DNA from 4 places in the Erwinia sp. CGal63 genome. Region 2 is predicted to be linked to each of the others. Evidence: predicted binding sites of a transcription regulator. Region 2 holds the regulator's gene; each other region holds the start of a gene.

Evidence for each region. Region 2 encodes Fur, which represses iron uptake genes when iron is present. Its sites were predicted from a motif close to ATAATAATGAGAACNACTATCAA; they were not measured.
Region 1: a site for Fur is predicted at 5,651-5,673, ahead of exbB (tol-pal system-associated acyl-CoA thioesterase). Genes of this name have one in related genera too.
Region 3: a site for Fur is predicted at 4,392-4,414, ahead of MKZ79_RS00085 (Nramp family divalent metal transporter). Genes of this name have one in related genera too.
Region 4: a site for Fur is predicted at 6,044-6,066, ahead of MKZ79_RS06565 (TonB-dependent siderophore receptor). Genes of this name have one in related genera too.

The regions. Positions count from the first base shown of each region.
Region 1 is NZ_JAKUMN010000002.1:225,509-233,366, forward strand. Features, by position in the region: gene ftsP (cell division protein FtsP) at 1-746, shown strand, start outside; gene MKZ79_RS09800 (DUF1471 domain-containing protein) at 864-1,133, opposite strand; gene dkgA (2,5-didehydrogluconate reductase DkgA) at 1,544-2,368, opposite strand; gene MKZ79_RS09810 (AraC family transcriptional regulator) at 2,638-3,549, shown strand; gene MKZ79_RS09815 (DedA family protein) at 3,546-4,208, opposite strand; gene metC (cystathionine beta-lyase) at 4,299-5,498, opposite strand; gene exbB (tol-pal system-associated acyl-CoA thioesterase) at 5,741-6,472, shown strand; gene exbD (TonB system transport protein ExbD) at 6,478-6,900, shown strand; gene MKZ79_RS09835 (hypothetical protein) at 7,016-7,147, shown strand; gene MKZ79_RS09840 (RES family NAD+ phosphorylase) at 7,157-7,723, shown strand; gene MKZ79_RS09845 (helix-turn-helix domain-containing protein) at 7,734-7,858, opposite strand, start outside.
Region 2 is NZ_JAKUMN010000006.1:34,740-42,597, forward strand. Features, by position in the region: gene pgm (phosphoglucomutase (alpha-D-glucose-1,6-bisphosphate-dependent)) at 1-1,207, opposite strand, end outside; gene seqA (replication initiation negative regulator SeqA) at 1,233-1,781, opposite strand; gene ybfF (esterase) at 2,017-2,781, shown strand; gene ybfE (LexA regulated protein) at 2,927-3,208, shown strand; gene fldA (flavodoxin FldA) at 3,350-3,880, shown strand; gene fur (ferric iron uptake transcriptional regulator) at 4,227-4,670, shown strand; gene MKZ79_RS17030 (beta-N-acetylhexosaminidase) at 4,731-7,388, opposite strand; gene chiP (chitoporin ChiP) at 7,481-7,858, opposite strand, start outside.
Region 3 is NZ_JAKUMN010000001.1:10,776-18,633, reverse strand. Features, by position in the region: gene MKZ79_RS00100 (alpha-keto acid decarboxylase family protein) at 1-1,383, opposite strand, end outside; gene mgrA (L-glyceraldehyde 3-phosphate reductase) at 1,578-2,567, shown strand; gene MKZ79_RS00090 (DUF2502 domain-containing protein) at 2,723-3,073, shown strand; gene MKZ79_RS00085 (Nramp family divalent metal transporter) at 3,116-4,354, opposite strand; gene MKZ79_RS00080 (NupC/NupG family nucleoside CNT transporter) at 4,716-5,903, shown strand; gene MKZ79_RS00075 (LLM class flavin-dependent oxidoreductase) at 6,138-7,220, shown strand; gene MKZ79_RS00070 (ABC transporter substrate-binding protein) at 7,220-7,858, shown strand, end outside.
Region 4 is NZ_JAKUMN010000001.1:1,452,544-1,460,401, reverse strand. Features, by position in the region: gene MKZ79_RS06595 (hypothetical protein) at 1-41, shown strand, start outside; gene MKZ79_RS06590 (MBL fold metallo-hydrolase) at 58-732, opposite strand; gene ldcA (muramoyltetrapeptide carboxypeptidase) at 729-1,649, opposite strand; gene emtA (membrane-bound lytic murein transglycosylase EmtA) at 1,931-2,563, shown strand; gene MKZ79_RS06575 (flagellar brake protein) at 2,610-3,347, opposite strand; gene MKZ79_RS06570 (GlsB/YeaQ/YmgE family stress response membrane protein) at 3,531-3,779, shown strand; gene MKZ79_RS06565 (TonB-dependent siderophore receptor) at 3,853-5,964, opposite strand; gene treA (alpha,alpha-trehalase TreA) at 6,161-7,819, opposite strand.

The DNA.
Region 1 (7,858 bases), on a different contig from region 2:
TGTCACGCGGCTGGGTACGGCTGCGACTGCTTAACGCCTCTAACTCGCGCCGCTATCAGCTGGCGATGAGCGACAACCGCCCTTTCAACGTTATCGCCAGCGATCAGGGCTTTCTGCCTGCGCCCGTCGCCGTACAGCAGCTCTCGTTAGCGCCGGGCGAGCGGCGGGAAGTGCTGGTGGATATGAGCCAGGGCGACGAAGTCTCGATCACGGCGGGCCAGGCGGCGGGCATTATCGATCGCCTGCGCGGGCTGTTCGAACCGTCCAGTATCCTGACTTCGACGCTGGTACTGACGCTGCGGCCGACCGGCCTGCTGCCGCTGGTGACCGACACGCTGCCGATGCGCCTGCTGGCCGATCAGGTGATTGAGGGCGGCGTAAGCCGCACGCGTGAATTCCGCCTGGGCGACGCTGAGCCAGGCATCAACGGCGCGCTGTGGGATATGGGACGCATTGACGTACAGGCGCAGCAGGGCAGCTTTGAACGCTGGATTATCCATGCTGACACGCCGCAGGCGTTTCATATTCAGGGCGTTATGTTTCTGATTAAAAACGTCAACGGCGCGCAGCCGATGGCGGAGGATCGCGGCTGGAAAGATACGGTATGGGTGGACGGCAGCGTGGAGCTGTTTGTCTCCTTTACGCAGGCTTCTTCGGATCACTTTCCGTTTGTTTACTACAGCCAGACGCTGGAGATGGCCGATCGCGGTACGGCAGGGCAGCTTCAGGTGCAGCCGGCGCCATAGCGGTAAACCCTGGTCTTGCGGCCAGGGTTTTGGGAATAATAAGCATCCGATAAGAATGAATTCGGATGCTTATTAATGCAGAGGTAAGATGCGGTTTTAAAAACTATTCAGGCGGGATTATTTCTTTTCAAGAACGATAGCGGTGCCGCGCCAGTGGCTGGAATCACCCGGACGATCCAGCGAGGTAATATACATATACTCGCCGCCTTTTTTATCCACTTCCGCACGCAGCGCCTCAAGCGCTTTGGCTTTGCCGCCCATTACGTTGGAAATAGAGACGCGCTCTTTTTTCACGTAATTATCCAGCTCGTTGCGGGGAACAATCTGGGCAGCAAAAGCGGAACCCGTCATCAGTAACAGCAGCGCGGCTGAAATAATCTTTTTCATTATGCTTCTCCATTGGCTTTAACCAGAAATATTACCGGGCTTAGTATACTGATTTTCCCTCTGATGTAATTCTGCTCTTGATAATAAGAAATGATTTTTTGATTAGCAAAACCTATTGTTATTGTCATTGTCAGGTCATTTTTTAAAATAGGCGTAAAGTTTTATTATCATATTTATTTTATATGGCTGTATTTGTTCGTCTTTCTGCGTCTTACAAATTCTTCGCTTTTAGGTTAATTAATTATTGTTATTAACATTATTTAGAAATAATAATGAAGGCGGTTTACCCGAGGTTTAAATTAATATGGCATCTGGTAAAGAAAAAAGGTGCGAAGCGATAAAAGGCGCGCCGGAAAGGGCTACGGCGCGCCAGAGCGTCCTGCCAGCTCAACGCTGGCGGACAACCCTTTTTAGTTCAGTTCGTCAGGATTCGGGCCCAGGCGGTTGCCGGAATCCAGCGCGGCGATTTCGCTGATCTCCGGTTTCTCCAGGCGGAAGTCGAACACTTTAAAGTTCTCTTCGATGCGCGAAGGCGTGACCGATTTCGGGATCACTACCAGGCCGCTGTCCAGATGCCAGCGGATCACGATCTGCGCCGGCGTTTTGCCATATTTTTTCGCCAGCTCTTTGATCACCGCCTGATCGAACACGCCTTTGCCGCCCTGAGCCAGCGGACTCCAGGATTCGGTCTGGATCTGATGCATAGCGTTCCACGCGTGAAGCGTGCGCTGTTGCAGCATCGGGTGCAGCTCGACCTGGTTAATGACCGGGCGCACGCCCGTTTCATCCATCAGCCGCTTTAAGTGCGCTTCCTGGAAATTACAGACGCCGATGCTTTTGGTCAGACCCTGTTTTTGCAGTTCGATCATCGCTTTCCAGGCTTCAACATAGTTATCTTTCGCCGGGCATGGCCAGTGCATCAGATAGAGATCCACCTGCTCCAGCTGCAGCTTTTTCAGGCTGGTTTCCAGCGCCTGCGGCGCGTTCAGCTGATCGTCGTTCCACAATTTAGTGGTGACAAAGATATCGTCGCGCGCGACCTGCGTCTCCTGCAAGGCCTGGCCGATACCCTCTTCGTTCTTATAGATAGCGGCGGTATCGATAGAACGATAGCCCACTTCCAGCGCTTTAAGCGCCGCCTGACGCGCTTCGTCAATGCTCGCCTGCCAGACGCCCAGACCGAGCTGGGGCATCATATTGCCGTCGTGAAGCTTGATTACAGGTTGATCTGCCATTGTTCTCTCCTTTGCAGCGATTGTGCCGACGCCTCTGCGCCGGTAAGTGACGTTAAGTTTAGTTGAGATTAGCGACCCTTCGCGCAATTCGGATTAATGAGCGCGATGCCGATAAAAGGGCGATCGCCGTCACTGCTTCTCATCCTGGCAAGCGCATCCGGGGCGCTCAATGCCCGTTTCTGCTTTCTTCTTGCCTGTTTCTCCGGGTGGCTGGACGATGGCGACAGGCTACGGCATGATGCCGACAAAGTTGCTTACAGGTGAATATCATGGATCGCAATACGTTATGCGCCCGGCTTGCCCGTCAGGTGGTGCAGCTGATCGCGACAAAACCGGACGTGCAGACGCTGCTGCCCGATATCCGGCTTATCTACGCCAGCCAGCCCAGCGGCCGTACGCCGGTGCTTTACTCTTCCGGTATCGTGATCCTTTTTCAGGGCAGAAAAACCGGCTATCTGGGCAATAACGTTTTCCACTACGACGCCACGGAATACCTGATGCTCACCGTGCCGCTGTCGGTGGAGTGCGAAACCTTCGCCACGCCGGAAGCGCCGCTGGCCGGGCTGTTGCTGAATGTCGATCCGGTTAAGCTGCAGGATCTGCTGATCGATATCGGCGATGACGACAGCTTTCATCCGCCGCCGCTAACGCGCGGCATCCACTCGTCGCCGCTGACCGAACCCATGCTCTGCGCCGCAGAGCGTCTGCTGGACGCGATGGCGGACCCGCGTGACGCGCGCGTGCTGGGGCCGCAGATAGTCAGAGAGATGCTTTACCATGTGCTGCTGGGGCCATGCGGCGGCGCGCTGCTGGCGCTGGTCAGCCGCCAGACGCAGTTCAGCCAGATAGCCCGCGCGCTGCGGCGCATTGAGCGCCACTACACGGAAAACCTGAGCGTCGAGCTGCTGGCGGCGGAAGTTAATATGAGCGTTTCCGCCTTCCACCATAACTTCAAGGCGGTCACCAGCACCTCGCCGCTCCAGTATCTGAAAAGCTACCGGCTGCATCAGGCGCGAATGCTGATGCTGCATGAAGGGCTGAAAGCCAGCGCGGCGGCGCTGCGGGTAGGGTATGAAAGCGCCTCGCAGTTTTCGCGCGAGTTCAAACGCTATTTCGGCGTCACGCCGGGAGAGGAGATTGGCAGGCTGCGTCAGGCAGAAGCGGAACAAAGGGCCGGTTAACGGCCCTCAGCCTTTTTACGCTTAAAGAGCAGCGCCAGACTGCCGATTAGCCCGATACAGAGCAGCACCAGCGGCAGGATCATCAGGATGGACATCACCTGATCCTCGTGACGCTTGATAAAGGGCACCTGGCTTATCGCGTAGCCCAGCGAAACCAGAATGCCGACCCACAGCAGGCCGCTAACCCAGTTAAAAAACTGAAAGCGGGTATGCGTCAGGCCGGAGATGCCCGCCATCGTAGGCAGCAGCGTGCGCACAAAGGCCAGAAAACGTCCAATCAGCAGCGCCATCAGGCCGTGCCGGTGAAACAGGCTCCAGGCCCGCTGATGATACTGCGCCGGCAGATGCATCAGCCAACTTCTGACCAGCTTTGTATTGCCCAGCCAGCGCCCCTGCAGATAGCTCAGCCAGCAGCCCAGGCTGGCCGCCAGCGTCAGAATCGCAATCGTAGGCACAAATCCCATCACGCCTTTGGCGATCATCGCGCCGGCCAGCAGCAGCAAGCTGTCGCCGGGCAAAAAGGCGGCGGGCAGCAGGCCGTTTTCCAGCAGCAGCGTAAGAAACATAATTCCGTAAACGATCCAGATTACATCGGGATTGGCCAGGGCGGCGAAGTCCTGATGCCAAAGCGCCTGCACAATCTCATGGAGTACCGCCATCTTTTATCCTGTTTACCGCGTCAATAGCATTAGTGTACTCGTAAATAAGCCATCGCAGCGTTGATCGGGCTCTGGCTGTTGCGATTTTGTTTAGCTTTTTTCAACGCTCAGCCGCGCGAAGCCGGCGGCGAGATCGGCAAGCAGATCCTCAACGTTTTCCAGACCGATATGTAAACGTACCAGCGTGCCGCTAAAATCAACGCCGCCAGCCGGACGGATCGCCGCCAGTTCGTCGGGCTGGTTTGCCAGGATCAGCGACTCAAAGCCGCCCCAGGAGTAGGCCATGCTGAAATGTTCAAAATGGTCGAGATAGTCCGCCAGCTGGCTATCGCTCAGGCGCGCTTTCAGCACAAAAGAGAACAGGCCGCTGCTGCCGGTGAAATCGCGCTGCCAGAACGCATGACCTTTACACTGCGGCAGCGCCGGATGGTTAACCACGGCGACTTCAGGACGAGCGCTCAGCCACTGGGCGACGCGCAGGGCGCTCTCTTCATGCTGGCGCAGTCGAACCGCCAGCGTGCGCAGGCCGCGGCTGGCCATATAAGCGGTATCCGCGTCCACCATCTGTCCCATCAAATAGGAGTTCTCACGCAGCTGCGCCCAGCAGCGCTCGTTGGCGACGGCGGTGCCGATCATCGCATCAGAATGACCAATCAGGTATTTGGTGCCGGCCTGGATAGAGATATCGATGCCGAAATCCAGCGCGCGGAACAGAATGCCTGCGGCCCAGGTATTGTCGATCATGATCACCGCTTCCGGCGCTTTAGCGCGCACGGCGGCCACGATAGCGGGAATATCCTGGACTTCCATCGTGATGGAGGCGGGCGATTCCAGAAAAACCACTTTGGTTTCCGGCTGAATCAGCTCGGCGATCTCCGCGCCCGCGGTATGGGCGAACCAGGTGGTGGAGACATTCATTTTGCGCAGAATTTTGCTGCAGAAATCCTGAGTCGGCTCGTAAACCGAACCCGCCATCAGCACGTTATCGCCTGCCGAAACAAACGACAGAATGGCGTTGGCCACTGCCGCCGCGCCGCAGGGATAGAGCACGCAGCCCGCGCCGCCTTCCAGCTCGGTCATGGCTTCCTGCAGGGCGAAATGGGTCAGCGTGCCGCGGCGGCCATAAAAGAGCTCGCCTTCGGCGCGTCCCGCCGTGGCGCGCTTTTTCTCGGCTACGCTATCAAATACCAGTGAAGAGGCGCGCTGAATAACGCTGTTGACGGAACCCTGGGTATAACGTTTGCGGCGGCCGGCGCTAATCAACGCCGTTTCAATATTTTTGCTGGTCATCGGTCTGCTCGGTTAAAGGATCTCGCTTAACGTTAACACGGCAGCCGCCAGGGCGAAATTCACCTCGCCTCTGAGTGAGGAAGTTTCAGGAAAAATCCCGATCGTCAGGGGGAGACTGAGAAAAAATGTAAAAAGTGGCGCTTAAAGGGTAAATAGTAATGATAACTACTATCAATTCGGATTTGATTTGGTATGATCCGCACTGCATTTTCGCTATCGGTAACTGACGTTGGAGAAACGCCGTGACGAATGATTTGATGCAGACGGACCTCTCCGTCTGGGGCATGTATCATCATGCAGACATCGTAGTAAAAGTGGTAATGATCGGTCTGCTGCTGGCCTCGGTGGTCACCTGGGCTATTTTCTTCAGCAAGAGCGCGGAACTCAGCTCGGCCAAACGCCGCCTGAAGCGCGAACAGCAGGCGCTGGCTGGCGCGCGTTCCCTGCAGGAAGCCGCGCAGACCTGTGCCGCTTTTGACGCCAACAGCCTGACAACGCAGCTGTTGAAAGAGGCCGAAAACGAGCTGGAGCTCTCGGCTGATTCAGAAGACAACGACGGCATTAAAGATCGCACCTCGTTTCGTCTGGAGCGCCGCGTCGCCTTCTTCAGCCGCCATGCGGGCCGCGGCAACGGCTTTCTCGCCACTATCGGCGCCATCGCGCCATTTGTCGGCCTGTTCGGCACCGTCTGGGGCATTATGAACAGCTTTATCGGTATCGCGCAGACGCAGACCACCAACCTGGCCGTGGTAGCGCCCGGCATTGCGGAAGCGCTGCTGGCGACCGCTATCGGTCTGGTCGCCGCAATCCCGGCGGTAGTGATCTACAACGTTTTCGCCCGTATGATCGCTAACTACAAGGCCACGCTGGGCGACGTCGCCGCGCAGATTATGCTGCTGCAGAGCCGCGATCTGGATCTGGCCGCCAGCGGTCGCCATGCGCCGGCGCAGACGCAGAAACTGCGGGTAGGGTAAGTGCGATGGCTATGCGATTAAATGAAGACCTCGACAGCAACGGCGAAATGCATGAAATCAACGTCACGCCGTTTATCGACGTGATGCTGGTGCTGCTGATTATCTTTATGGTCGCCGCGCCGCTGGCTACCGTTGACGTGCGCGTTAACCTGCCTGCCTCCACCAGCGCGCCTCAGCCGCGTCCGGAAAAGCCGGTTTATCTCTCGATTAAAGCGGATAAGCAGCTCTATATCGGCAACGACGCGGTGACGCCTGAGACGCTGCTGGCCTCGCTGGAAAACCAGACTCACGGCGATAAAGAAACCACCATCTTTTTCCAGGCGGACAAGTCGGTGGACTATGAAACCCTGATGAGCGTGATGGATAAGCTGCGCCAGGCGGGCTACCTGAAAATTGGCCTGATGGGCATGGAAACCGCCGCGAAGTAACCGGCTTTTCTCTCCGACCATAAAAAAATCCGCAGCGGCCGCTGCGGATTTTTTTTGCCTTAAGCTTTTCAGCGTGAAAATGGGATAACCTCTCCTGAAAGGAGGAGAGGCGATTATGCGAAAATGGACTTTCCGGCCCGAAGCGGCAGCGAAAGCGATGGCTGCGCTGACCGGTTCCGGGTTTAGCATTCCCGAGCTTGAGTTACGTAAAGGCTCGATTTTAAAGCGCCATCAATGGCAAAAATAGCAAAGCGCGATCCACTTTTCTGCGCCTGAGAGTAGTGAGAAATGCGGTCGTTTTAATCCGCCCGGCGGCAAGATTGCCGTCTGGTACGCCGCTGATTCGGCTTTAACCGCCATGGCTGAAAGCTACGGCCGAATGTTTCATTTTGCCGGCACAATATCCTGGCCTGAATCTGCCTTAGATCAGCACTATATCTGTGCCGTAAAGGTGATAAGGACGGTGAAGGTCATTGATGTAGTCAGATTATGCGAGCTATTGCACATCCCTTTAGACAGCCTGGAAAATGAGAATTACGACTTTCCACAGTGGCTGATGTCGCAACTTTTTTGTCTTAAGAATAACCATGCCGGCATCGCTTATTCCAGCAGGCACTGCCGCTATAAGAAGTGCTACGCCTTCTGGAAAAATCCAGAAAGCGCCCATGCATTCAAAGATGTTTCGCAAGGCAGAGTAACGATAAGAAATTACAGGGAATATGACACTCAGCTGTTCCCGCCAGGCTGGAAGCTTCGCTGGATGAAAGGCGACGACATGCTTGAACGGCTGCTGAATTTTGCCATTGTGCCGGAGCCGGATTAACCAGGCCTGATTAGCTTCCTGCCTGCTGGCTAAGTAAAGCCGCGTTGCGAACGAGTATTTTCAGCGCTTCCGGATTAGCGCCGTTTTGCATGATCTCAACAGGCGTTTGCCAGACGCCGTTGCCTTTGATATCGA
Region 2 (7,858 bases):
TGCCGTCGAAACGCAGGAAGGAAGCGCCCGCGCTCTCCTCGCCGCCGAAGCCGAAGCTGCCGTCGAACAGGCCGTCAACGAACCACTTAAAGCCAACCGGGACTTCCACCAGCTTACGGCCGATGTCGTTAACCACACGGTCAATCATTGCGCTGGAAACCAGCGTTTTGCCGACGGCGACCTCTTTGCCCCACTGCGGACGATGCTGGAACAGGTAGTTGATAGCAACGGCCAGGTAGTGGTTAGGGTTCATCAGGCCCGCAGGCGTGACGATACCGTGACGGTCATAGTCAGGATCGTTGGCGAACGCCAGATCGAACTTGTCACGCAGCGCCAGCAGGCCCGCCATCGCGCTCTCGGAAGAGCAGTCCATGCGGATCACGCCGTCTTTATCCAGATGCATAAAGCGGAAAGTCTGATCGACGGAATCGTTAACGATGGTCAGATCCAGGTTGTAGAACTCCGCGATGCGCTGCCAGTAGGCGATACCGGAGCCGCCTAAAGGATCGACGCCGATTTTCAGACCCGCTTTCTGGATAGCCGGAATATCGATAATCTGCGCCAGGCCTTCCACGTAAGGCTGGATCAGATCTTTTTCCTGCAGATGGCCGCTTGCCCAGGCTTCCGCCAGCGAAACGCGCTTAACTTCTTTCAGGCCGTCTTTAATCAGCTGGTTGGCGCGATCTTCCACCACTTTAGTGACGTTGGTGTCGGCCGGGCCGCCGTTTGGCGGATTATATTTAATACCGCCATCTTCTGGCGGATTGTGCGAAGGCGTGATTACGATACCGTCAGCCTGTACACCGCCCGCTTTGTTGTGCTCAAGGATCGCGTTGGAGATGGCAGGCGTTGGCGTATAGCCGTTGTCCTGCTGCACGATCACATCCACGCCGTTGGCGGCCAGCACTTCCAGCACGGAAATGATCGCCGGCTCGGAGAGCGCGTGCGTGTCTTTGCCCACAAAGCAAGGGCCGGTAACGCCATTCTTTTTACGCTCTTCCGCTATCGCCTGAGCGATCGCCAGAATATGCGTCTCGTTGAAGCTCTGTCGGCCCGCGCTGCCGCGATGGCCGGACGTGCCGAATTTTACCGCATGTTCCGCGTTGCCGACTTCCGGCTGCAGGACATAATACTGCGAGGTCAATTGTGCAACGTTAATCAAATCGCTCTGCTGTGCTGGCTGCCCGGCACGGGAATGACTGGCCATTGGCGCTTCTCCCTGACGCTGTGTTTTAGAGTGTGCCGCAAACCTTGTCCGCCAGCTCCGTCGGGAACTGCATGGACGCCATGATATGTTCAATCATGCTGCGTTTACGGCCTGTGTTGGTGTTGGTGATCACCCAATACGGCGTGCCGGGAATGTGTTGCGGCTTGGTATGGGTGCCGTTCTGTACCAGGGTCTGCTGATTGCCTGCAAAGTAGACGCGCGTGCGGCCGTGCAGTGACTCGGTCGCGGCGGCAAATGCTTTGGGATCCAGATTGTATAAAGTCGACAGGATCAGCATAAAACGGTTCACCGCTTTTTTCTGTTCCGCATACTCGTCCGACAGCAGCAGCTCACGCACGGCGCGAACGCGATCCTGCGGGCGAGACGTCTCTTTCACCACCGTTTCCTGCACGCTGGCGACAGGAGCAGGCGTGGCGACAGGCGCTTTCGCTGCCGTCTGACCGGCGGAGAATTTCAGCATACGACGTAAAATATCGGAGGCGCTTTCACCAATATGCTGAGTGTGGCTGGCGATATAACGGTAGAGCTCTTCGTCGACTTCAATAGTTTTCATCTTGATCCAGTACGATTATTGCTGATAAGAGCCGGTTGGCGACCTGCTGTTGCCGGAACGCCAGAAGACCAGCCCTAACACGAGGATTATAAAGTTAAATCCTGCCGGGTTGTAGCGCCAGCCCCGCTTGCGGGCAAAAGTCGGAATATGCCGTAAAGCCTGGGGCCGCCGCGACGGCAGAAAATCGTGCTTTTATGATAACCTAACCCTTCGTTTCCTCTGTAAGAAGTTTGCCATGAAATTGAATTTCCGCCTGCAATCTGAACAAACCGCCGTTTCTGACGCGCCCGTAGTCCTTATTCACGGCCTTTTCGGCAACCTGGATAACCTCGGCGTGCTGGCGCGCGACCTGAAAACAGCGCGCCGCATCATTCAGGTTGATGTGCGCAATCATGGTTTTTCTCCACGCTCGACTGAAATAAACTATCCTGCGATGGCGCGCGACGTGCTGGAAACGCTGGACGATCTCGGCGTTGAGCATTTTGAAGTTATCGGTCACTCCATGGGCGGTAAGATTGCGATGATGCTAACCGCACTGGCCCCAAATCGCGTTAAGCAGCTGGTGGTTATCGATATCGCGCCGGTGGCTTATCAACAACGTCATCACGATCATATCTTCGCCGCGCTCGAAGCCGTCAGCGAAGCGGGCGTCACCCGACGCAGCGAAGCCGCCGCGCTGATGCGTAAAACTATAGACGAAGATGGCGTGATTCAGTTTTTGCTGAAGTCTTTTCAGGATGGCGAATGGCGGTTTAACGTTCCGGCCCTGCAGCAGAGCTACGATAAGATTATCGGCTGGGAAAAAGTGCCCGCGTGGCCGCATCCGACGCTCTTTATCCGCGGTGAGCTTTCACCCTATATCACGGAAGCGTATCGCGAGGCGCTGTTGACGCAGTTTCCCGCCGCCCGCGCTCACGTGATTACCGGTGCGGGCCACTGGGCGCATGCGGAGAAACCCGATGCCGTTTTACGCGCTATCCGCCGTTTTTTTGCCCTGTGAAAACAAATATTTCAGTAAAAGGCTAAATAATTGCCGTCGCGACTTTCGCTGGGGTATGATGGCGCGCTAAAATTTGTCGGCGGCCGCAGTCGCGGGCGCTTACGGCTCAATCCATCAGAACTCCAGCCTTCAGTATCACGATTCTATGGCAAAAGAAAACACGGACCGCACCACGATCGATCTGTTCGCAGACGAGCGTCGCCCGGGACGACCCAAAACCAATCCGCTGACGCGTGACGAGCAGCTGCGTATCAACAAACGCAATCAGCTCAAACGCGATAAAGTGCGCGGGCTGAGACGCGTTGAGCTGAAAATGAACAGCGACGCGGTCGATGCCCTGAACCAGCTCGCCGAGCAGCGCAACATGAGCCGCAGCGAGCTGATCGAAGAGATGGTTATGGCGCAGTTAGCCAGACCAAAGCGCTGATCGGGGCGCGACGGTAGAGCACAAAGCGACAAATGCGGGCGGATTAGCCGTTTATCCCCCTGTGGCTGTCTGCTATCATTGCCGTTAACATTTTCAGGCTAGTCGCCGCATATCATTAAGTTTCAAGAGGTTATTAAACTCATGGCAATCGTAGGCATTTTCTTTGGCAGCGATACGGGCAATACGGAAAACATTGCAAAAATGATCCAGAAGCAGCTCGGTAAAGAGGTGGCTGAAGTTCATGATATCGCTAAAAGCAGCAAAGAAGACCTTGAAGCCTTTGATATTTTGCTGCTGGGCATCCCAACCTGGTACTACGGCGAAGCACAGTGCGACTGGGATGATTTCTTCCCGACGCTGGAAGAGATCGACTTCAACGGCAAGCTGGTGGCGCTGTTCGGCTGCGGCGATCAGGAAGACTACTCGGAGTACTTCTGCGACGCGATGGGCACCATCCGCGACATCATCGAACCTAACGGTGCGGTGATCGTAGGTCACTGGCCTACCGAAGGTTACCACTTCGAAGCTTCTAAAGGGCTGGCGGACGACAATCACTTCCTGGGCCTGGCCATCGACGAAGATCGCCAGCCGGAGCTGACCAACGAACGCGTTGAGAAGTGGGTCAAACAGATCTCTGACGAACTGCAGCTGCAGGATATCATCGAAGCCTGACAGCCTGGCCCACTGGGTTAACCACAGTGGGCCAGCGGTTTTTCCTATAGCAGTAATAGATACATATTTGTAACTTTTACCCTCAAAACGGTAGAATAACCCTGCTTCGTTTCCGCTTCGCCAGTATTTGGCATCGGAAGATCGAACGGATAACCCAGCGTACATGGGTGCTTGCTTTTTCGGACGTAACGACTTCGTAATCCTTACATCCTCTGATGGTTTTGCATCTCCGCTGTGGTTTCTTCAAGGCATCGGTTCTATAATGAGACGCTCAGCTTTTGCGTCGACCGATGCTCACGGCTTTTCAGCCACTTAGTGACCAGTAAAGTAACAGGACAATATCCGCATGACTGACAATAACACCGCATTAAAGAAGGCCGGCCTGAAAGTCACGCTTCCTCGACTGAAAATTCTGGAAGTGCTTCAGGAACCAGAGTGCCATCATGTCAGTGCGGAAGACTTGTATAAACGCCTGATCGATATGGGCGAAGAGATTGGCCTGGCGACGGTTTACCGCGTTCTGAACCAGTTTGACGATGCGGGGATCGTTACCCGCCACAACTTTGAAGGCGGAAAGTCCGTTTTTGAACTGACCCAACAGCATCATCACGATCACCTGATCTGCCTGGACTGCGGCAAGGTTATCGAGTTCAGCGATGAGTCGATTGAATCCCGCCAGCGTGATATAGCGACGAAACACGGTATCAAGCTCAGCAACCACAGCCTTTATCTCTACGGCCACTGTGCTACCGGCGACTGCCGTGAAGATGATACGCTGCACGACAAGTAAGCTAATTTAAAAACAGAAAACCGGCGATCGCTCGCCGGTTTTTTTTCGTCTGAGAAACGGTTATTTCAGGTTTTCCACGCGGCTGAAGCGCTTGCCGTCGCTGCTGACGGCGCGAATCATGACTTCGCCTGCAACATTCGGACGAGCGTTATCCTGATAGCGCTGCCAGCTTTTGCCGCCGTCCAGCGAGTAGTCGATAGCAAGACCGGGCAGCGCGATATTGGCTTCCAGCCGGCCTTCGACAATGCGCGCGCCCGGCTGCGGCAGACGGTAATGGATACCGGCTTTATCCATCTTCGCCAGTTCACGCTGCCCCAGCAGATTGGCGTAGCGCTGCCAGTCGCGGTTAAGCGCGGCCTGATCGACATGGTGCGTTTCGCCGCCCTTGTATTCACGTCCCGCCTGATAGGTCTCTTCCCAGGCCGCACGATGCCAGCCACGCTCCGCCACGGAAATAGCGCGAGGGAAAATCATCGCTTCCATCTGCTCATCGGTACGCACGGTTTCGCTCCAGAGCTGGGCTGAGATGCCATAGGCGCCCGGCCACGGTTTGTCGGATTTAGCGCTGAAGTAGTTGCCGTCGCGATCCACCGAGGTTTCCGCGTTCTGCGGCATATTGTCCGGCGCGAAGCTGAACATTTTACGCTCGTCGTTGAAGCGCGTGCCCCAGTAATAGCCTCGCTCGTGCGGATTCACCTCGTAAGGGAAATCCATATAGAGATAGTCCGGATTGGAAACGGTGACCTCGTAGCCTTTGTTAGCCCAGTCGTTAACGCTGTCGAAGCCGCCCCAGAAGAGCGTATCCCAGAAGTTGACGCCGACGCGTTTGGTGGCGAAATCTGCGGCGCCCTTCGCGTCCTTCAGGCCATCCTGCCACGCCTGCATTTTCTCAATACCGTGCGCGTTAACGCTCTCGCTGACTTTTTTGCCGAAATAGCTGGGCAGGTGATCCATGTCGGCGACCTTGCCCGACTTCACCAACGCCTGGCAAACCTGAGATTTCGCCCAGGGCTTGTCTTCCCGGCTGAGGTCAATTTTACCCTTGCCCGCTTCCGGTTTCGCCGCATCCGTATAGCCCGCGCCGAGGCGAATATTTTTCGCTTCGTCGCCACCGAAGTGCCAGGTCGTTAGCGGCACGCCCGCGGCCTGGTGCATCGCCTGGATTTCGCCAATGACTTTATCAACAAAGCGCATCGAGGAATCCAGGCAGGGGTTCAGATAGCTGGTGCGATCGTAGAACTGTACGGATGTGGTATTCGAGGTATCGGTGGGATCGACCAGGCGATATTCGTTCGCCTCTCTGGTTTTGCCCTCTTTCATCAACCTGTTATAGCGAGCTTCCATTGAGATCACCGCTGCGCGAGCGTGCGCAGGCATGTCAATCTCCGGGATCACCTCAATGGCGCGCGCCTTCGCATAGCGCAGAATATCAATATAGTCATCACGAGTCAGATAGCCGTTGCCCGACGCATCGGCAAAAGGCCCGGAGCCCAGCTGCGGCAGCAGGCAGCGCTGCTCTGTCAGATCGTGACAGCGTTTCGACCCGATTTCAGTCAGCTCCGGCAGGCCTGGTATCTCAATACGCCAGCCCTCATCGTCGCTGAGGTGGAAGTGGAATTTATTCAGCTTCACGGCCGCCATCTGATCCAGCAGGCGCAGCACCGCCTCTTTGCTGTGGAAGTTGCGGCCGATATCAAGAAAGATGCCGCGATAGGCCATGCGCGGCGCATCGGTAACGTCCAGCGTGGCGATCTTCTGCTCGCCGCTGGCCGGCAGCAGCGACAGAATGGACATCATGCCGTAATAAACGCCGGCTTCGTCAAAACCTTCTATCTGCGCTTCGTGCTCGCGAATAGTCAGCTTATAGGCGCCGGAAACCGCCTTGTCGCCGGTAAAAGCGGCAGGCGTAAGCTGACTTTTGATTTTGTAGCCCTGCGACTTTTCCGCCACGCCCATCAGCGCGAAACGCTCTCTTACCGCTTCCGCCGATTCCGCGCTCAGGCCAGTCAGCTCAAACTGCACGCCCTGGCTCAAATCGGCATCTTCCGTATGAAGCGTGACCTGCAGCGGCGTAGGAAGAATCTGGCCGCGCAGCGCTTCAGCGGCCAGCGGCGCGGTATCGCTGTTTTTCTCAAAGCGGCTTGCAGGCGTCATCAGGATGTTGCGGTCGTCTGGCGTTCGTTTCCAGTGCGCGGCCATCGGCGAAACAAACGAGGTTAAGTCTTCCGTATCCGTGCTGGCGATAATTTTAGGCTGGGCGTTTTCAGCAGTAACATACCAGCGCGGCATCACGTCGGTAATAAAAAGCTGCCAGTACTCGTTGATAATGGGAATTTCAACCGATTCGCCCGCGGCAAACCCTTTAAACTTCTCGGTTGGCTCCAGTCGCGTCAGATCGCCTACAACATGCACCATCCGGAACTGATCGTTATCGACCCGCAGCGTCTGGCGAATATTAGGCAGCCAGATAGCCCAGTCTTTGCTGGTAATCGCCTTGCCCGGATTAGTCAGCGTAATGGTCGCCCGATTGCAGGAAGCCCAGTCCGCGCCCAGCGCCGCGCAATCCACGCCGTGCTGCGCGGCATGGTTATCGTTAACGGTGTACTTCACGCCAAACTGGCTAATCTGATCGACAACGCTTTGATCCGCCCTGGCTACGCCGCTGGCCATCGCTGACATCAGCGCCGCCGCCACGAGCGTTAGTCTTAATATTTTCATCACTTTCCTCGTCCGCTGTTAAAGAGTTTGCCAGCCGCCAGCGAGGAAAGCGTTGTACGCTTTCCTGCCCGGACGTCAACAAACTGCCTGCATCAAAAAATGGTGAAAGGCGCGATAACGGTCAGCCTCACGTCTTTTTCGTCCTGGAACATATTTCCGTAGCCGTTGCTGAAGCTCGGAATATCGGAATGATTTTTGTAACGGGTATAGTGCAGGTTGATCTGAGTATCTTTGGCGCGACCATGCTGGAACGTATAGCGCAAATCCATATTCCAGGCGGACTCGCTGCGGCGCATGCTCTGATCGTAGATCGGATTGGTTGAAGGACGAGCGTCCCAGCCGTAAGCGTAGGAGGTGCCGACTTCCCAGCCGGGCATCTGCCAGCCTTTGAGGTCATACATTACGCCCGCGTAAAGCGCTTTTTGTCCGTTGGCGTTAAAGTCGCTGCGGGAATCCCACCAGACATCGTT
Region 3 (7,858 bases), on a different contig from region 2:
ATAGCCGTCATTATTAAGCACAAAGATAACCGGCTTAAGACCGTCACGCAGCATGGAACCCAACTCCTGAATGGTCAACTGGGCCGAACCGTCGCCGCTAAGCAGGATCACGCGTCGCTGCGGACAGGCGATCTGCGCGCCCCACGCGGCGGGCAGCGTAAAACCGATCGATCCCCAGAGCGGCTGACAGATAAAGGTCACGTTGTCGGGCAAACGTAGCGCCGCCGCGCCAAACGCGGCCGTGCCCTGATCGGCCAGGATGATATCACCGGGACGTAAAAAATCCTGCATGATGCGCCAGAAGGCGTTTTGGGTCAGCGCGCCCGCGTCGCTCTCCGATAGCGCCGGCGGCAGCGCTTGTTTATCGCGCCAGCGCTCGCCATAGCGCGTCGCCAGCTGCCGCAGCACGGCGATAGCGTCTTTCATGGCAATCTGGCTGAATTTTTTTCCCCCTACCCGACAGCGATACAAGCCGATATCAATATTGCGTAGCGGATCGATTTGCTGGGTAAAGCCGGCGGTAATGGTATCCGTCCACAGCGTACCCGCAGTAATGATGACATCGCGATGCTCTATATGCTGTTGCGTTTCGCCCGCGCTGGCCGCGCCGGAATAAGTACCGACAAATCCTGGCCGCTGCTCCGGCAGCACGCTTTTGCCCATCAGTAGCGTAGCGAAAGGCAAAGGCGTTTCCGTCACCAGCTCACGTAGCGCGTCGCGCGCTCCGGCGCGATCGGCCAGGAAATCAGCCAGCAGCGACACGCTGGTTGCCGCTGCCAGCATCGCTTCCGCCGCAGCGCTAAAATCTGCCAGGCTGGCTGGCGACGATGCCGACCGAAAAGTTAGCGTGCCAGCGGGCGACGGAACGATCGCCTCCGCCACGTCCACCGGCATAACCAGATAAACGGGGCGATGCTCGCGCAGCGCGGTTATCAGCAGCCTGTCGATCTCCGCCGCGGCGTTTTCCCTCGTCAGCACGGCCTGCGCTACCGTCACCTCACGCGCAATCCGCAGAAAATGGCCATAGTCGCCGTCGCCCAGCGTATGGTGCAGCAGCAGTTTTTCCTCCTGCGCCGCGCTGGAAGGCGCGCCGACGATATGAATGACCGGCAGATATTCGGCATAGCTGCCGGCGATGCCGTTCAGGGCGCTGAGTTCGCCCACGCCGAAGGTGGTTAACAGCGCCGCTGCGCCGCGACAGCGCGCATAGCCGTCGGCGGCATAAGCCGCATTCAGTTCGTTACTGCTGCCTGTCCAGCCGATGTTTTCGCTGGCGATAACGTGATCCAAAAACTGCAGGTTGTAGTCGCCCGGGACGCCAAACAGATGACCGATGCCGATTTGCTGCAGGCGCAGCAACAGATACTCTCCAACGCTTTGCATGGTTTTCTCCTTTATACGCGTTGTAATGAGTATTGCTGAATCTTTGCGCAGCGTAACAAATCCGCCGCTTCGTGCGCTGGCAAGCAAAGCTGACGCCTTTGCCGCAAGATGCGATCCACCGCGCGTACCGTTTCGGTGTAACCGTATACACTGCTATGCTCGTTTCGCCCTCTACTCTGAGCACAGGAACTTGTATGGTTTATCAACCCGATGCAAAACGTTATCAGACAATGACTTATCACCGCTGCGGCCGTAGCGGGCTAAAGCTGCCCGCCGTCTCGCTCGGCCTGTGGCACAATTTCGGCGACAGCACCCTGGTGGAAAACAGCCGCGCGCTGCTGCGCCACGCCTTCGATCAGGGGATCACCCATTTCGATCTTGCCAATAACTACGGGCCGCCGCCCGGCTCGGCGGAAGAGAATTTTGGCCGCATTCTGCGCCAGGATTTCGCGTCGCTGCGCGATGAGCTGATTATCTCTTCGAAAGCGGGCTATACGATGTGGGACGGGCCTTACGGCGACTGGGGCTCGCGCAAATATCTTATCGCCAGCCTCGACCAGAGCCTGAAACGCATGGGGCTGGAGTATGTCGATATTTTTTACCATCATCGCCCCGATCCGGAGACGCCGCTGGAGGAAACCATGACCGCGCTGGATCATCTGGTGCGTCAGGGCAAGGCGCTCTATATCGCGCTTTCCAACTATCCTGCGCGGCTGGCGGCGGAAGCGTGCGCTATTCTCCGGCAGCTCGGCACGCCCTGCCTGATCCACCAGCCGAAGTACTCTATGTTTGAACGCGCGCCGGAAGAAGGTCTGCTGGATGTGCTGCAGCAGCAGGGCGTCGGCTGCATCGCCTTTTCGCCGCTGGCCGGCGGCGTACTGACCGATCGTTATCTGCAGGGGATTCCGCAGGATTCGCGTGCCGCCAGCGGCAGCAAATTCCTTAGTAGCGAGCAGCTGACGCCGGAAAAGATGGAGAAAGTTCGGCAGCTTAACGAGCTGGCGCAGCAGCGCGGGCAGAAGCTGTCGCAAATGGCGCTGGCGTGGGTGCTGCGCGGCGGCCGCGTGACCTCTGTGCTGATCGGCGCCAGTAAGACCAGCCAGATTGATGATGCCGTAGATATGTTAAAACAGCGTGAATTCAGCCAGCAGGAGCTGGATAAAATCGAAGCTATCCTCGCATGATCCCCTTGCCGCCGCGCTTTGCGGCGGCATTACGCCCCGACATTTCTTTTAACACTTTTATGACGTTTTTAGGAATTCGCCAGGCGAAACCCCGGCGCTCTCTTTATAATACTGGCATCAGGGCGGAGCAGTCGTGCCGCCGATAAGGAGAGAAAATGAAACGTTTATTGCTTATTGCCGCTTTGCTGGCAAATTTATCGCCGTTGGCTATACACACAGCTCAGGCCGACAGCGCCCGCATTATGTTAGCGCCGGGCGTCTCGCTACATTTCGGCGACCGCGATCGCCACGGACGCTACTGGGATGGCGGCCACTGGCGCGACGGACGCTGGTGGCACAACAACTACCGCTACAACGAGGGCCGCTGGTGGCGTCACGAGCAGTGGCGGCGCCATCAGGAGATGCGTAATCGCCACGAATGGCGGCGTGAGCAGCGCTGGCGCGATCATGAACGGCAGCGCGAATGGCGTCACGAGCGCGATCGTCATCACGACGGCCGCTGGTAAGATAAAAAAAGGGTGCTCATATGAGCACCCTTTTTTCCGGCCCTACAGCCCTCTCGCCATTGATATCAGCAGATAGCCGTTCAGCGCCACCACAATCACGACGATAATTTTGCCAGCCGTCTGCATCAGGCGAGAGTTCACCAGCTCGCCCATCAGCTCGCGATTGCCGGTAAAAGAGAGCAGCGGAATCAGCGCCAGCGCGATGCCGAAGCTAAGCAGCACCTGGCTCATGACCAGGATACGCGTCGGCTCCCAGCCCGCCAGGATAACGATAAACGACGGCAGCATAGTGATCACGCGCCGCACCAGCAGCGGAATGCGCACGTGGATAAACCCCTGCATCACTACCTGTCCCGCCATCGTGCCCACTACGGTAGAAGAAAGACCGGCCGCCAGCAGGCTCAGGCCGAAAACTACCGCCGCCGCACGTCCCAGCAGTGGATCGAGTGTCAGATAAGCCTGATCCAGTTCGGCGATGCCGGTATGGCCGCTAAAGTGAAAAGCCGCTGCTGCGGTCGCCATCATCGCCAGGTTTACGAATCCCGCGATGGTCATCGCGATGGCTACGTCCAGCCTGGTAGAGGAGTAACGCTCGGCACGGCTACTGCCATTGGAGCCCTGGGTTAAAGAGGAGTGCAGATAGATCACATGCGGCATGATCGTCGCACCCAGCACGCCCGCCGCCAGCAGCACCGCGTCTGCGGTCGGCAGCGTCGGCAGCGCCATTCCCTGCAGCAGATCCACGACTTTCGGCTGTGAGAAAAAGAGTTCGATCACGTAGGCAGCCGCCACAAACAGCAGCAGCCCGCCTATGACCAGTTCCAGCGGTTTCTGCCCGCGGCTTTGCAGCATCAGGATCAGAAAGGTCACCACGCCGGTCAGCACCGCGCCCTGCAGCAGGCTGACGCCAAACAGCAGCTTAAAACCGATAGCCGCGCCGATAAACTCCGCCAGGTCGGTAGCCATGGCGATAATCTCCGCCTGAACCCAGTAGAACCAGACGGCGGGACGTGGAAAGCGATCGCGGATATGTTCGGCCAGGTTTTTGCCGGTCGCGATGCCGAGCTTGGCCGACATCAGCTGAATGACCATCGCCATGATATTGGCCCAGACCGCTACCCACAGCAGCTTGTAGCCGTAGGAAGCGCCGGCCTGAATATTGGTCGCAAAGTTGCCGGGATCGATATAGCCGATCGCCGCAATAAAGGCTGGCCCCATCAGCGCAAATTTGATTTTACGGGAACTACGGACCGTTTGCTCCGCGGTGCGGCCTTCAAACATCGTCATACCCCTTAATACACCCGAGGAGCGTATTCTCTTTCAAATGATAATGATTATCAACATCACCTGAAGTGGTTAAAGTTATCGCTGTAATAGCCTACGCTAAAAAGTATAGCCTTTGCTATATCTACAAACGGCTTTTTGTGATCGTTTTGTAAGCGACATCTCTACTCTAGGTTAAAAATTATTCCCCTACAAGTTGCCGGGTGGTTTTTTAAACAGTATCAGGATGTGACAGGAAAGCAGATTGCCAATTTAACGCGATATGAATTTATTATATTGAGGCTTTAGTCTCGTTTTTCTGCAACTTGTTACATAGAATGTGCAGCGAATTATAACAGCCTTCAAATTTGGAGCACTCATGTCCCGCATTCTGCATTTTGCTTTGGTGTTGGTGGTGGTAACCCTACTGGCCTTACTGGTCAGCAGCGATCGGAAAAACATCCGCGTCCGTTTTATAGTCCAGCTTCTGGTGATTGAAGTTCTGCTGGCCTGGTTCTTCCTGAACTCCGAGATCGGCCTGGGCTTCGTTAAGGGCTTCGCCGGTTTCTTCGACACGCTGTTGGGCTTTGCCGCTCAGGGCACCAGCTTTGTCTTTGGCGGCATGAACGATAAAGGCCTGGCGTTTTTCTGGCTGAACGTGCTCTGCCCTATCGTCTTTATCTCCGCGCTGATCGGCATCCTGCAGCACTTCCGCATTCTGCCGGTGGTGATCCGGGCGATCGGCACCGTGCTGTCGAAAGTCAACGGCATGGGCAAGCTGGAGTCTTTTAACGCGGTAAGCTCGCTGATTTTGGGACAGTCAGAAAACTTTATCGCCTATAAAGATATCCTCGGCAAAATGTCGCAGCGCCGCATGTACACCATGGCCGCTACCGCGATGTCGACCGTTTCCATGTCTATCGTCGGCGCCTATATGACCATGCTGCAGCCCAAATACGTGGTGGCCGCGCTGGTGCTGAATATGTTCAGCACCTTTATCGTGCTCTCGCTGCTTAACCCTTACCGCGTTGAACAGGAAGAAGAGCTGAAGCTGAACGATCTGCACCAGGGGCAGAGCTTCTTTGAAATGCTGGGCGAATATATCCTTGCCGGTTTCAAAGTGGCGGTAATTGTCGCCGCGATGCTGATTGGTTTTATCGCGCTGATCTCCGCCGTGAACGCGCTGTTTAACACCGTTTTCGGTATCAGCTTCCAGAGCGTGCTGGGCTACGTGTTCTATCCGTTTGCCTGGATGATGGGCGTGCCGTCCGGCGAAGCGCTGCAGGTCGGCAGTATCATGGCGACCAAGCTGGTTTCCAATGAGTTCGTCGCGATGATCGACCTGCAGAAAATCGCCGGAACGCTGTCGCCGCGCGGCGAAGGCATTCTCTCGGTATTCCTGGTCTCCTTTGCCAACTTCTCCTCTATCGGCATCGTGGCGGGCGCTATCAAAGGTCTGCACGAAGAACAGGGCAACGTGGTTTCGCGCTTTGGTCTGAAACTGCTGTACGGTTCAACGCTGGTCAGCGTGCTCTCCGCTTCCATCGCGGGACTGGTGCTGGGTTAACCTCCCTCTTCCGCACAGCAGAATAAAGGCGAACCTTCGGGTTCGCTTTTTTTATGCCTGTCGTCTCGCCAGCAGCCTGAAATCCGCGCCTGCGCGCTATTTACGCCAGACATCTTTTCCGCCATAGCTGTTTTTCAGCTTTGCTCAGCAGATATAGGAATTTCACAGCTTACGTCTCTGAAAGTAGGGTTTTCTCCTGCGCCCTGTTCAGGCCCTTACTTCGGAGAACTCAGCATGAGCATTCAGTTTCTTGGCATGATCGGCCATCGCCTGGCCTCGGAAATCATTCCGCCCAGCGGCCCGCTGTTTAACAAGCAGTATATCGCCGACTTCGCCCGCGCCCATGAAGAGGCGGGTTTCGATCGGGTTCTGGTGGGCTACTGGTCCGATCAACCCGACGGCTTTCTGGTGACGGCTCACGCGGCGGCGCATACCTCAAAAGTGAAGTTTCTGCTGGCGCACCGTCCCGGCTTTGTCTCGCCGACGCTGGCCGCGCGCAAGCTGGCGACGCTGGATCAACTGACGGAGGGTCGCCTGGCGGTGCATATCATCAGCGGCGGCAACGATGCCGAGCAGCGCCGCGACGGCGATTTTCTCAACAAAGCCGAGCGCTACGCGCGCACCGACGAGTTTTTACAGGTGCTGAGAAACAGCCTGACCGCCGAGGAGCCTTTCGATCATCATGGCGACATCTACCAGGCGGAGCAGGCTTTTTCCGCCGTGAAGCCGGTGCAGCCGCAGCTGCCGATCTATTTTGGCGGCTCTTCGTCAGAGGCGATTAGCGTTGCGGCTAAGCACGCCGATGTTTTCGCGCTGTGGGGCGAGCCGCTGGCCGGCGCGGCCGAAACCGTGCGCACCGTACGTAGCGCCGCCGCGCGCCACGGCAGAGAGATCGGCTTTAATATCTCTTTCCGCCCTATTATCGCCGCGACGGAGAAAGAGGCCTGGGAAAAAGCGGAATATATTCGCGAAACGGCCCGCAAAAAGCTGCTCGCTTCCGGGCACGATTTCGGCCTGCCCAAGCCGCAGAGCGTCGGTGCAGAACGCCTGTTCGCCGCCGCCAATGAAGGCGATCGGCTGGATAAAAATTTATGGACCGGCATCGCGAAGCTGGTTGGCGGCGGCTATAACTCCACCTCGCTGGTCGGCACGCCGGATCAGGTTTCCGACGCGCTGCTGGATTACTACAATCTGGGCATTGAAAGCGTGCTGATCCGCGGGTTCGATCCGCTGAACGACGCGCTGGAGTATGGCAAAGAGCTGATCCCGCTGACGCGCGAAAAAGTCGCGGCGCGCCGTATCGCAAGGAGCGCCTGATGCGTCTGGTCGCCGCCATCCTGCTGTCGATTATGGCTACCGCCGCCACCGCAGAGAAAGTGACGCTACGCCTGGGCGACGTTAAGGGAGATCGCTTTATCTCCCTGCGCGAGTCCGGCGAGCTGAAGAATTTGCCTTACGATTTAAAACTCACCTCGTTTGAATCAGGCGCGCCGGTGCAGGAAGCGCTGAACGCCGGCGCGCTGGACGTTGGCTTTACCGGCGATCTGCCCTTTTTGTTTGTTTACGCCGCTGGCGCGCCGGTGAAAGCCGTCGGCGCCTGGCAGAACAATCCCGACAGCATCGCGCTGCTGACGCGAGCAGACAGCAATATCTACAGCCTGAAAGCGTTAAAAGGCAAAAAGATTGCCGTCAATCGCGGCGGCTGGGGCCACTATCTGGTGCTGGGACTGCTTGAGCGCGCCGGACTGAAGCCTGACGACGTCACGCTGCGCTTTCTCGGCCCGGTCGACGGTCGCGCCGCGCTGGCCAGCCATGCGGTTGACGCCTGGGCGACCTGGGAACCCTATGTCTCTTCGGCTCTGGTCGTGGATAAAGCGGTGCTGGTGCCTCAGGGCGGCGGCAAAGGTATTCTCTCCGGCTACTCTTACGCCCTTGCCCGTGAAGAGGCGTTGAAC
Region 4 (7,858 bases), on a different contig from region 2:
CGCTGCAGCGAACGGACGCCGCTGGTAAAGTTGAGTCCTGAACCTGGCCAAAACGCTTTAACTTGCCTGCTGCTCTCCTGGCCGATGACGTAGATCCAGCGGCGAGCTTTCCGCCTCGTCCAGCAGCGCCAGCCATTCCCGCATCGTCACTTCCTGCCAGGAGAGATGACCTTTGGTGGTGCCCATCAGCACCACGTCAGGCCGCAGCGCACGATAAAATTCCAGCGTCCGCTTCAGATCGCCCTCGTTGCTTTCCGGCACCAGCACGGTAACCCAGCGGTCGTGGCTAAGGCTGACGGTATCGCCGACGAAAAGATAGGTTTTGCCGTAGGGCGACGCATACAGATAAGTGGTGCTGCCCGGCGTATGACCCGGTGTAGGCACCACATGCAGGCTGCCGCAGTGGACTTCCGCCTGGTTGAAAGTGTCGTCCGCTTCGGCGAAAGGGCTGACCGGGCCGAGCGCGCGATTGTGGCAGTAGAGCGCCGAATTAAAGCGCTGTTGCAGAATACGCGTGCCGGGGCCCGCTTCGTGCCAGTGGGTCAGATAGTGACGAAAGATGCCGCCTAGTGACTCGATGGTATTGTGATCCCGGGTATTTTCAACGCGCGATATCAGCACGTTGCCGCGTGAGAGCCGCAGTAAAAAACCGTGCATCATGACTTCAGGATCGCGTTCGCCAGGCGGAAACTCCGGCGTGGAAACCCAGAGATCTTCATACAGCTGCTTCATGCGCGCTCCTGCAAGGTAGGGTGTCCCGTAATATGCAGCCGCGCGGCGTCGCCTGTCACTCGCAGTCTTCCTTCGGCGCCAAGCGGCAGCGTCACGGTGCGCCAGTGATGACCGAATTCAAGATCCGTGACCACCGGCAGGCCGGTAAGCTGGTGGATCAGCTGCCACACGCTGTCGAAATCGTAGCCGTTGTCGTAGTCGCTGAGTTTTACGCCGGTGAAACTGCCGGTCACAATAGCTTTCTGCCGCGCCAGCACGCCATGCTGCGCCAGCTGCAGCAGCATTCTCTCCACCCGAAAAGGATGCTCGTTGATATCTTCTATAACCAGAATGCCGCCCTCTATCTCCGGCAGCCACGGCGTGCCGATAAGCGATGTCAGCATCGCCAGATTGCCGCCCCACAGCGTGCCGGAAACATCCACCTCCTGCGGCGTTGTCTGCCACTCCAGCGTAAAGGCAGGCGAGGTCAGCGCTTGCCAGAAATGCTCGACGGTAAAATCTGACAGGGTTTCCGCGCCAAAATTGGCGGTCAGCATCGGGCCGCTGAAGCTTTGTCCGCCCGCCTGCAGCAGCGCCATCTGGATCACGGTGAAATCGCTGTGGCCGCAAATCGCCATTGGACGCTCCTTCAGGCGCGCCGCGAGCGCGGCGGCGTCGAAGTCAGCAAGCAGCCTTGTTGCGCCGTAGCCGCCGCGAACCGCCATGACGATATCCGCCTCGGTCTGCAGCAAATCCAAATCCCGCAGCCGCTCTTCATCGCTGCCGGCAAAGCGCTGGCTGCGACGAGCGATCGCCGCCTGGTTATTCACCTGATGTCCCTGTTCCTGCAGGCGGCGTACGGCAAGCTGCGCGGCCGCCTGATTTTGACAATAGCCGGAAGGGGCGATCAGATGAAAAGTGCGTGGAGTAACGGACATAATCTTCACTTTTATCCTTAATTGGCTAAATTTTGGCCCTTATTCAACGGTTTTACATGGCGAAAAAGCTGTTAGCCTCACAGATTCAGGCGGAAGGGCCGTTTTCCGCGCGGAGTTAGTGAATCATTTTGCGCAATTCAGGGTCCAATACGGCTGATAATGACGAAAAGCGCGACTGAAGTCATCCACCAGGGTGTGAAATTAAGAGTAGCGGTAATTTTCCTGCGGCCAACAGCCGCTATGATAAAGCGCGAAGCCAGAGCGCAGAGGAATAAAATAGCGTGAGAAACTTAAAAACAGCGGCAATATTGGGTGTGTTCCTGCTGGCCGGCTGTGCCGGTCAGTCGCATAAACAGCACGAAAAACAGCCGCAAACGCCGCTGACTAAGGCGCCGCCGGCCAAAGTCGCGCAGGCCTGGTCAATGTTCACGGAAAACGCCGCGCACAACTACGGCGTCGATCAGAAGCTGGTCGAGGCGATTATTTCGGTGGAATCGGGCGGCAATCCAACGGTAGTCAGCAGGTCGAATGCCATTGGATTGATGCAGATTAAAGCCTCCACGGCCGGGCGGGAAGTCTATCGGGTGCAGGGGCGTCACGGCCAGCCGAGCAGCGCTGAACTGCGCGATCCGGTGAAAAATATCGATATCGGTACGGCTTATCTGAAAATTCTGCAGGATCAGTCGCTGGCGGGCATTCGCGATCCAAAAACGCTGCGCTATGCCACTATCGTCTCCTACGCCAACGGCGCTGGCGCGCTGTTAAGAACCTTCTCGCGCGATCGCGATCGGGCTATCGCCATGATCAATAACCTGACGCCGGAAGAGTTTTATCAGCACGTGCAGAACAAACATCCCGCTGCGCAGGCGCCTCGCTATTTGTGGAAAGTCACTACGGCCTATCGCACCATCTGATGGTGCGGCTCTCAGCGCCGCCGGTATCGGGCGGCGTTTTTATCGCTTACTGAAAGCGGGTAGCTTTTTCTCGCGCCAGCCGTTCCAGCGAGAAGATCACAGTCTGCAGCAGACGTTCCTGAGCAAAATTCAGCGAGGCGAAGCGGAAGCTCAGGCGCGGCGTCACTACCGTCTCGTTTTTATTGCCTACCACGCTGCGCTGGCCCACGTTAATCAGTGAGGCATCGACTTCCAGCTGACCATATTCGCCCATTTCAATGCGCATCTTTTTAAACGCCTCGCCGCCCTGGAGCGTTTCCGGAACGGGAGAGTCGCCCAGCACGCCGATTCCGCCCAGCGAGAGATCCTGCAGCCGCATTTTGCCTTCGCCGCTGCCGTCCGGCCATTTGGCGTAGCAGTAAAAAACCGGGTCGAGCGGCACGGCCACGCGAAAGAACTCGCGGCGCTGGATCATCCACAGCTCGTCAGGAAGCCCGGCGCCGAAAGCGGGCAGGCCGTCATGGCTGTCGTTCTCAAGCGCGGCCAGCGTGAACTCTACCTTAGCGCCATGCGTTTCGGCAGTAAGCTGCAGGTCGCTCATCTCCAGCGCCAGCTGGTTTTCATAATCATTGCTGCCGTAATCGACGAGCAGGCGCTCTTTGTCCGCGAACAGCAGGCGGGTAATAAACTGGCCCCTGGCGTGGGAAACCATTACGGGCGTTTGATTTTTCAGCAAATTTTTTAGTACGGCAAGCACGGCGAGCGGGCCGCGCTTGAGATATTGTTCTTTTTCTTCTTCTTTCACGTCCTGCTCCGGTTGAGTGTCAGAAAATGCGCGCCTGGCGTTAATACGCGAATTATCGGCATCAATACGCGGCGCTTTAGGCAAGGGTAAAAAAAAGGTGCAAAAAGTTTGGCTTTAAATCACAGAGTTAGAATCTTTGCCTATACTTATCCCGTCTAATCAGTACAAGCAAAGGAGCAGTATATGGGAATTTTGTCATGGATCATTTTTGGTCTGATTGCCGGGATCATTGCCAAGTGGATTATGCCAGGTAAAGATGGCGGCGGCTTTATCATCACCGTGATCCTGGGGATCGTCGGTGCCGTAGTTGGCGGCTGGATCAGTACGCTCTTCGGCTTCGGCAGAGTGGACGGTTTCAACTTCGGCAGTTTTGTTGTCGCGGTTATCGGCGCCATTGTCGTACTGTGGATCTACCGTAAAGTCAGGAGCTGACCGCCTGGCGGAAAGTTTACTGTGAATAACCCCACGCCTTGACGTGGGGTTTTTCTTTTATAGCCTGAAGGCGTCAGAAATCGTAGCCGACGGTCGCCGTCACCGAACGCTCAGCGCCCCAGTAACAGTAGCCCGTGCCGTAGCAGGCGGCGACATAGTTGCGATCGGTCAGGTTATTCACGTTTAGCTGAACAAAAGCGCCTTTCAGACTGCCGTACCAGGTACCTAGATCGGCGCGTAGCGAAGCATCGAACAGCGTAACGGAAGGCAGCCTGGTGGTGTTTTCGTTATCCGCCCACTGTTTGCCAATGTAGCGCACGCCCGCGCCCGCGCTGATGCCCCAGGCAAACTGATATTTTCCCCAAAACGAGGCCATCGCGTTCGGCGTCACGTAAGGCGTATGGCCGTCATTACCGTCCACGGCATCTTTATAACGCACGTGGTTCAGCGTATAGCTCGCCAGCGTGCTCAGACGCGGCGTCCACTGATTGTGAGCTTCGAGCTCCAGTCCCTGTGAATGCACTTTACCTGCGGGCTGGTAGTAAGACTCCTTAACCACACGATTGCCGACATCTTTCTGCGTCAGGTCGTACAGCGCCGCGCTATAGAGATCCGTTGTGCCCGGCGGCTGATATTTCAGGCCTGTTTCATACTGTTGCGAGGTGGTCGGCTTCAGCAGATTGTTATTGCTATCGGAGAGCGACTGCGGCGTAATCGCCTGGCTGTAGCTGACGTAAGGCGAAACGCCGTTGTCGAAGGCGTAAAGCAGCGCGACGCGGCCGCTGACGTGATCGTCCTGGCGACGATGCTTATCCGCCGTGGCGTTATCTTCCGTTTGTGAAACGATGCGGTCATAGCGCCCTGAGAGATCCAGATGCCACTGTTGCCAGAGCATCTCATCCTGCAAATAGACGCCGGTCTGATAGTAGCGACGCTGCGAACGGGTAAAATCGTAGTCCGGCTGCGGCGCCAGCGCCTGGCCCGTCAGCGCGTTCAGCTGGCTGGCGTTGCCGCTGGCTTCGTTCAGGTTGTTTTTATACTGATGATACTCCGCGCCCAGCACTACTTTATGCGTCAGCTGACCGGTGGCGAAATCCGCCTCCAGCTGATTATCCAGCGCGAAAGCGTCCAGCGAAGAGCGCGAACCGGAATAGTAGCGGTTCAGCAGCGCCGGATTGTCCGCATCCCAGCCAATCTGATAGACCTGATCGAGATCGACGTTGGAGTGCGCATAGCTGGCGTTGGAGCGAAAAATCCAGGTATCGTTAAACTGATGCATGAACTCATAGCTGTAGATTTGCTCGTGCCGTTTAAAGCGATCCAGCGAGCTGTCGCCGTCGTAAAAGCCGTTGCTCAGCTTACGGCCAGCGTGCCCGGTAATGCTGCCGTCGCCGGGAACCGCGCCGTGATAGCCGCCGGAAGGATCTTTCTGCAGATAAGCGCGCAGCAGCAGAGAGGTATCCTCGTTTGGTTGCCAGAGCAGCGAAGGGGAGAGGGCATATTTTTCTTCGCGTGTATGTTGATACTGCGTATCGCTGTGGCGGGTCAGGCCGGTCAGGCGAAACGCCCACTGCTCATTGATAGCGTCGGTATAGTCGAAGGCGGTGCTGCGGCTGTTGTTATTGCCTGCCGAGGCGCGGAAATGGCCCTCTTGACGGAACTGCGGACGTTTTGAACTTTCCATCACCAGGCCGCCGGGCACCGTTTGTCCATACAGCGCTGAAGATGGCCCTTTAATCACGTCGATACGTTCCAGAAACCAGGGATCGACCTGAAGGATATTGTAGCTGCCGGGATCGCTCATCAGCCGCAGGCCGTCGAGGAAAATATTATCCACGTCGCCGCCGTGGAAGCCACGCAGCGAAACCGTGTCGTAGCGGGTTGCTGCGCCAGCGAAATTGGTGAAGGCGCCGGCGGTATAGCTGAGCGCCTGATTAACGTCGGTCGCGCCCAGATCTTCAATCTGCTGACGAGTGACAACGGAAACGGATTGCGCGGTTCGCGCCAGCGGCCGGTCGGTCTTCATGGCGCCCTGGCTGGTTGTCACGTTATAGCCGGAGGTCGGCGTGGTCGCTGTTTCCGCTGGTGCGGCGGTGACAACCAGCGTCTCCGCAGCCCAGCCGGCGGCAGGCGAAACGGTAAGGGCGGCACAGAGTACGGCGCTGCGCTTGCGGGCGAAAACCATTGATTTATCCCTTTCAATAATTGAACGAAAAAACGCCGCCGCGACTTCAGCGCGCGCAGCAAATGTAAAGATTATGATAATCTTAATGATAATTATTATCTTTACTGTTACGGCGCACAATCCGTGATTTTTCTGATAATGACGGCAAGCGCGGGATAAAGAGAGGAGCAGGCGATCTGCGATCGCCTGAGAAGGGTTACTGACCTTTGGTTATATCGCCGACATTGTTACATACCACGCCTTTCGGGCAGTAGAGATCCATCAGCTTCAGCGTCACGCCGTTAGTCCAGCCGAAGCCGTCCTGCAGCGGATATTCGCCGCCGCCGCCGCCGCCCAGATTGCTGCCTTCCACCACATATTTTTCGACCAGCTTGTGCTCTTTATCGTAGGTGGCCTGGACATTTTTCAGGAAACGCATACCGATATCTTTCGCCAGCGTCTGCTTGCCGTAGTTGTTCAGGCCTTCGACCGCGGCCCACTGCAGCGGCGCCCAGCCGTTTGGCGCATCCCACTGCTGACCGTTATTGACGTTGGTGGTGATCAGGCCGCCTTCCTTGACCAGCTGCGACTGCACCGCTTCCGCCGTACGGTTCGCCTTGTCTTCCGTCGCCGCCTTCAGATAGAGCGGGAACAGCGCGGCGGCGGTCAACTGCGTACGCGCCTTTTTCTCTTTCCAGTCGTAATCGACGTACCAGCCCTGTTTTTCATCCCAGAAATAGCGGTTGATCGCCTGCTGGCGCTGCTCGGCCAGCTGCGCAAAGCGCTCGCTGGCGTCCGCGTGACCGGCTTCCTTGTTGGCGCGCGCCAGGGTTTTCTCCAGATGGAATATCAGCGAGTTAAGATCGACCGGCAGAATAGCGGTTGTTTCGATCGAGGAGATATCGTTTGGTTTAGCGAACCAGCGCGAGCTGAAGTCCCAGCCGGATGCCGCGCCCGAACGCAAATCGCGGTATAGCTCGCCCTTGTCGCGATCGGCGGCTTTTTCCACCGTGGCGACATCGTCCATATAAGATTCGGTGCGAGGCGTATTGCGGGCGTCCCAGTAGCGGTTAAGCAGGGTACCGTCTTTTAGTTTCACCAGTCGCTTGCTGGCTTCGCCCGCTTTCACCGTATCGGCGTCGCTCATCCAGTAGTCATACTCTTTCTGCAGCTCGGGCAGATATTGTCTGTAGACGCCGTTGCCTTTATGCGTCGCCAGCAAATCCACCATCAGGCTGAAGAAGGGCGGCTGCGAGCGGCTAAGGTAGTAGCTGCGGTTGCCGTTGGGGATATGACCATATTTATCCAGCAGCGAAGCAAAGTTATCGACCATATCCTCTACGCGATCCCAGTGACCGCTTTCCGCCAGGCCAAGCATGGTGAAGTAGCTGTCCCAGTAATAGATCTCGCGGAAGCGACCGCCAGGCACCACATAAGGTTTAGGCAGCGGCAGCAAGGAATCCCACTGGCTGGCCGGCGTGGCGTTACGGGTGAGCACCGGCCACAGGCCGTCGATATGCTCCCGTAAGCTCTGGCCGGCTGGTGGCACATAGGCCGGGCCTTTAGTGGGCAGCGTGAAATTAGTCTCCACAAAGCGGCGCAGATCGAAATTGCGCTGCTTTCGCTGCATTTGCCAGTCCGCCAGAATCAGACTGGGACTGGTTTTCGGCAGCGCGTCGGCAAAAGTTTTCTGATCGGGAAACAGTTTGGCGGCCTGCACCGCTTTAAAAAGCGGCCCCAGCGTAATATCCGGCGGCTGCGGCGCGCTGCTGGTCTGCTTATCGGCGGCGTTAGCGTAACCGACCTGCGTCAGGGCAGCGATCAGCAGCGGCAGCGCCAGCGCGGTTTTCCATTGACGTTTTTCAATTCTCTGCATTAGTCGTTCTCCATATCCCAATCGGGTATCTGTAAGTTA